2 linked regions of the Peribacillus sp. FSL E2-0218 genome follow. The protein of the gene in region 1 binds, or shares a complex with, the protein of each later gene. Links are inferred from orthologs where the notes say so. Each region holds a gene or a part of one and is shown in the gene's direction. Other genes may lie near its edges.

Evidence for each region. The genes of interacting proteins can lie anywhere in the genome.
Region 2: the proteins of rpsG (region 1) and tig are in contact, whole or in part, in a crystal structure (PDB 3GTY), measured with the Thermotoga maritima proteins. The link is inferred for Peribacillus sp. FSL E2-0218 from one-to-one orthologs. Residues at the interface, in WP_004081843.1 of Thermotoga maritima: Lys34, Lys52, Lys55, Glu59, Arg62, Gln63, Glu66, Asn67, Lys69, Val71, Arg95, Ala109, Lys110, Lys111, Gly112, Arg113, Pro114, Glu117, Glu121, Ile124, Ala125, Tyr127, Asn128, Asn129, Thr130, Gly131, Lys135, Asp139, Arg142, Met143; in WP_004081061.1 of Thermotoga maritima: Glu122, Val124, Val129, Leu130, Tyr133, Glu188, Gly259, Ile262, Tyr263, Glu266, Ser270, Glu273, Gln274, Glu277, Arg308, Gln311, Ile312, Ser315, Tyr316, Glu325, Arg329, Arg336, Leu363, Phe366, Trp367, Arg373, Leu377, Arg381, Leu384, Glu387.

Annotation. Positions count from the first base shown.
Region 1 is NZ_CP150304.1:132,091-134,929, forward strand. The notes cover bases 1-2,830. They hold rpsG (30S ribosomal protein S7), read left to right. Parts: upstream 1-1,095; coding sequence 1,096-1,566; downstream 1,567-2,830. Other genes in these bases: MHI53_RS00680 (50S ribosomal protein L7ae-like protein), read left to right, coding at 279-527; rpsL (30S ribosomal protein S12), read left to right, coding at 632-1,054; fusA (elongation factor G), read left to right, coding at 1,611-2,830. Outside these bases: more of fusA, read left to right, coding at 2,831-2,839.
Region 2 is NZ_CP150304.1:3,557,077-3,560,049, reverse strand. What follows is about bases 1-2,964. They hold tig (trigger factor), read left to right. Parts: upstream 1-818; coding sequence 819-2,111; downstream 2,112-2,964. Other genes in these bases: clpX (ATP-dependent protease ATP-binding subunit ClpX), read left to right, coding at 2,545-2,964; MHI53_RS17110 (tetratricopeptide repeat protein), read left to right, coding at 1-635. Also shown: more of clpX, read left to right, coding at 2,965-2,973. UniProt on the Bacillus subtilis protein: Involved in protein export. Acts as a chaperone by maintaining the newly synthesized protein in an open conformation. Functions as a peptidyl-prolyl cis-trans isomerase.

The DNA of each region.
Region 1 (2,839 bases):
TCAATGACGATACCTGAATATGGTGCTCCCATCCAGCGGAGCCGATGATCAGGAAATCATTGCGCTGGTCTCCCTTAATTACCCATCATGCCCGAGAGCCTGATGAGGATTCAGACTTAATATTTCGCTAAAGCAATTTGCAAATCTTTATAGAAATATGTATGGAAAACCTTTTGCTTTTAATTAATTTTTTGAAAGAAGTTGACAGTATCCGACTTATAATGATACTATAGCAAAGGTGCTCCTATGTTACCCTGTAACTTTGGAGGATATGGACCATGTCTTATGAAAAAGTAATACAGGCAAAGTCAGTGATTATAGGAACGAAACAAGCAGTTAGAGCTCTTAAAAACAATTTAATTCAAGAGGTTATCATCGCTGATGATGCAGATATATACTTGACTGGGCGCGTCATTGAGACCGCTAAGAAATTGGATGTTCCTATCACATATGTTGATTCGATGAGAATGCTTGGCAAAGCATGTGGTATTGATGTCGGAGCAGCAACTGTTGCCATTAAAAAGTAAAAATGTTTTTGCAATATTATTTGCAAAGACTTTGTTTTTACCCATTTATGAACCACCTGGATGTGTGGTACTAGAAATGAAAACGTGAAGGGAGGAAAAATGTAATGCCTACTATTAATCAATTAGTGCGTAAAGGACGCGAGTCTAAAGAGGTTAACTCAAAATCTCCAGCACTTAACAAAGGCTACAACAGCTTTAAAAAAGCACAAACTAACGTATCATCTCCGCAAAAACGTGGTGTTTGCACTCGTGTGGGTACTATGACACCGAAGAAACCGAACTCCGCGTTACGTAAATATGCGCGTGTACGTTTAACAAACGGTATCGAGGTAACAGCTTATATCCCAGGTATCGGTCACAACCTACAAGAACACAGCGTGGTTCTTATCCGTGGCGGTCGTGTAAAGGATTTACCAGGGGTACGTTACCATATCGTACGTGGTGCTCTTGATACTGCTGGAGTTAACAATCGTATGCAAGGCCGTTCTAAATACGGTACTAAGCGTCCGAAAGCAGCTAAAAAATAATCTCAAACAAAAATTGAACTTTCTTGAAAGGAGGAAATATAATGCCTCGTAAAGGACCTGTAACGAAAAGAGACGTATTACCAGATCCAATTTATAATTCAAAACTTGTGACTCGCTTAATCAACAAATTAATGGTTGATGGACAAAGAGGTAAATCACAAAAAATTCTTTACTCTGCATTTGATTTAATCAAAGAACGTACTGGCAATGAGCCAATCGAAGTTTTCGATCAAGCACTTAAAAACATCATGCCTGTATTAGAAGTAAAAGCACGCCGTGTGGGTGGAGCTAACTACCAAGTACCAGTTGAGGTGCGCCCAGACCGCAAATCGACTTTAGGACTTCGTTGGTTGGTAAACTACTCTCGCCTTCGTGGAGAAAAAACGATGGAAGAGCGTTTAGCTTACGAAATCATGGATGCTGCCAACAACACTGGAGCAGCTGTTAAGAAACGTGAAGATACACACAAAATGGCTGAAGCTAATAAAGCATTCGCTCATTATCGCTGGTAAGATCAATCACTATAAAATCCTTATAGAAGGAAGGAGAAAGACAAATGGCAAGAGAGTTCTCCTTAGCAAACACTCGTAATATCGGTATCATGGCTCACATCGATGCTGGTAAAACGACAACAACAGAACGTGTTCTTTATTACACTGGTAAAATCCATAAAATTGGTGAAACACACGAAGGTGCATCACAAATGGACTGGATGGAACAGGAACAAGAACGCGGAATCACGATCACATCCGCTGCAACAACTGCACAGTGGAAAGGTCACCGTGTAAACATCATCGATACGCCAGGACACGTAGACTTCACAGTTGAAGTTGAACGTTCATTGCGTGTACTTGATGGAGCTGTAGCCGTACTTGATGCCCAATCAGGTGTTGAGCCTCAAACTGAAACAGTTTGGCGCCAAGCTACAACTTATGGTGTACCACGTGTCGTATTCGTAAATAAAATGGACAAAATCGGTGCGGATTTCCTTTATTCAGTAGGAACAATCCACGATCGTCTTCAAGCAAATGCTCACCCGGTTCAGTTACCTATCGGTGCTGAAGATCAATTCTCTGCAATCATCGACCTTATCGAAATGAAAACTCATTTTTATGGTAATGACCTAGGAACTGATATCACTGTTGGTGAAATTCCTGAAGAACATCGTGAATTGGCTGAAGAGTACCGTGAAAAGCTAATCGAAGCAGTAGCAGAAGTTAACGAAGACTTAATGGAGAAATACCTTGGTGGCGAAGAAATCAGCATTGCTGAATTGAAAGCAGCCATCCGTACAGCTACCGTTAATGTTGAGTTCTTCCCGGTTATCTGTGGATCGGCTTTCAAAAACAAAGGTGTTCAATTAATGCTTGATAACGTTATCGACTTCCTTCCATCTCCATTGGATGTACCGGCTATCAAAGGTACTCTACCGGATTCAGAAGATGAAGTGGAACGTCATTCAGATGATTCTGAGCCGTTCTCTGCTCTAGCGTTTAAAGTAATGACTGACCCTTACGTTGGTAAACTTACATTCTTCCGCGTGTACTCAGGTACATTGGAATCAGGATCTTATGTAATCAACTCAACTAAAGGAAAACGTGAGCGTATTGGACGTATCCTTCAAATGCACGCAAACAGCCGTGAAGAAATATCTACTGTTTACGCAGGGGATATCGCTGCAGCTGTTGGTTTGAAAGATACGACGACTGGTGATACTCTATGTGATGACAAGAACCAAGTTATTCTTGAATCCATGGTGTTCCCAGAGCCAGTTATCTCGCTTTC
Region 2 (2,973 bases), 3.4 Mb from region 1 along the record:
AGATGCTGCAGTTCAGTAAACGGGCACTTGAGGATAAAAAAGAGGAAGAAGACAGGAACACTCAGCAGATTGCAGCGGAATTGCAAGAGGATGGGCTTTTTGAAGGCAAGACGGATAATGAAATGTTTTTGGTCATTTCAAAACTAACGCATATCAATATCCGACCGTTTATCCCTCAAATCGAGCAATTTCTGCAATCCGAAGGGCACCCCTTCTTTAAAACGATGCTCCTGAACATTCTGACCGACCAGGAATATAACGAACAAGTGAGACTTAGCAAATTCAATGAATCGAAGTCGGTCCTCCCGACGGAATTGAAGAGCTTGAAGGAAACGGACTTCTATAAGAAGATCACCAGCCTGACGGAAGCAAGAATCAGTCAAGATAACCCAAGCTTGTTCGAGATGGTGCATAGTTTAATCGAACGGCATTCCTTCCTGTTATACCCCTTCGAACCGGAACAGGAGAGCATTCCTTCTTGGGCGGCCGCTTACCATGCCTTGGCGGAGGAATACATGACTGGTGAAGTTTCCGCGAGGGGCATAGCAGGATTTTACCTCGCAGAAGAGGATGCCGTAGCCGATATTCTTTCCTATTTAAAAGAAATTGAGGAAATTTCTTATCCCATTATTTAACCTATTGCTGTTGTAACAGAATCAACCTGTGGTATAATGTAGTGGTTGTAATGTATAATTCGTCTTATTTTGACGAAACCCAAGATTTTTTGGGTATATTTGAGGGATGACTTGTTAACACTTGCAAAGCATATTCATCCAATGCTTATTATTGAAGTATATAGATTTTTTGGAGGGAAACACATGTCTGTAAAATGGGAAAAACAAGAAGGTAATCAAGGCGTACTAACAATCGAAGTTGACGCTGCAAAAGTAAACGAAGGTTTAGACGCAGCTTTCAAAAAAGTAGTGAAACAAGTAAACGTACCTGGCTTCCGTAAAGGTAAAATGCCACGTCAAATGTTCGAAAAAAAATTCGGCGTAGAATCTCTTTACCAAGATGCGCTTGATATCATTCTTCCGGACGCTTACGCAAATGCTGTCGAAGAAGCTGGAATTCAGCCTGTAGATCGTCCAGAAATCGACATCGAGAAAATGGAAAAAGGCGAAAACCTAATTTTCACTGCAACTGTAACAGTTAAGCCAGAAGTTAAATTAGGAGATTACAAAGGTGTTGAAGTTGAAAAGTTCAACACGGAAGTAACGGACGAAGATGTGGATAACGAATTGAAAACTTTACAAGAGCGTCAAGCTGAGCTTGTCGTGAAAGAAGAAGGACAAGTTGCCGAAGGCGATACAGTTGTTCTTGACTTTGAAGGATTCGTTGATGGTGAAGCATTCGAAGGCGGAGCTAGCGAAAACCATTCATTGGAAATCGGTTCTAATTCTTTCATCCCAGGATTCGAAGAGCAACTTGTTGGTCTTGAAACTGGCGCTGAAAAAGATATTGAAGTTACTTTCCCTGAAGAATACCATGCTGCTGAACTTGCAGGAAAACCAGCTGTATTCAAAGTGAAAATTCACGAAATCAAAACAAAACAACTTCCTGAGTTGGATGATGAGTTCGCGAAAGACGTTGACGACGAAGTGGAAACGTTGGCTGAACTGAAAGAAAAAACAAAACATAAATTAGAGCATGACAAAAAACATGAAGAAGAAAACTTCATTCAAAACACTGTAATTGGCAAAGCTGTTGAAGGTGCAGAAATGGACGTTCCTGAAGCTATGATTTCCAACGAAGTGGACCGCATGATGAACGAATTCTCTCAACGCATTCAATCTCAAGGTCTTAATCTAGAACTTTACTACCAATTCTCAGGTCAAGATGAAGAAGCTTTGAAAGCGCAAATGAAAGAAGAAGCTGAAGGACAAGTTCGTACGAGCTTAACTCTTGAAGCAATCGCTGAAGCTGAAAAGCTTGAAGCGACTGATGAAGATGTAGAAGCCGAGCTTGGACAAATGGCTACAATGTACAATATGGAAATTGATGCGATCAAACAAGCTCTTGGAAACTTGGAAGGCATCAAAGGCGATCTTAAAATTAAGAAAGCCATTGACTTCTTGGTAGAAAACAGCAAAACAGTTGACGCTAAATAATTTTTATAAGTAAGCGGATTTTAATATTTTCTTTTAAAAAAACAAGGCGCGAGTAATCGTGCCTTGTTTTATACATATTGAGAATTAGTGGAAATTTCAAATATCGGTTATTTCCTGATTGATTTTTTTTGGATTTCAGTGTAGATTAGTTCTAATACCGCATATACATATTTATACAGCGAATCCTAATTTTAAAAATCAAAAGTTTTGGGCATACTGGTAAAGGGCAAATACATATTGATTGATTATTGTACTTATTTAACAACTCGGACGCGTGAGCATTTTTGTTACTAAACTTCCAAGAACATGATAAAATGCAAAACATACTAGGGATTTGGAATGCTTAACTAGAGGTGTGCCTAGTTTTTTTTCAATTAAGATTGGGTACCGCTATGTACTAGAGTTGGAAGAGTATTTAAAGGGGTGAACGTACATGTTTAAATTTAATGATGAAAAAGGACAGCTGAAATGTTCTTTTTGCGGAAAAACACAAGAACAAGTCCGTAAACTGGTTGCTGGTCCAGGTGTATATATTTGTGACGAGTGTATCGAGCTTTGTACGGAAATCGTCGAGGAAGAACTTGGTACTGATGAAGAAGTGGAATTCAGAGATGTACCTAAACCTATGGAAATCCGGGAAATTCTTGATGAATACGTGATTGGACAAGAACAGGCGAAGAAATCTTTGGCTGTTGCGGTTTACAATCATTATAAGCGTATCAATTCCAATAGCAAAGTCGACGATGTCGAGCTTTCGAAAAGTAACATTGCCCTAATCGGACCGACAGGAAGCGGGAAAACCCTTCTTGCACAAACATTGGCCCGTCTATTGAATGTTCCTTTTGCCATTGCTGATGCGACT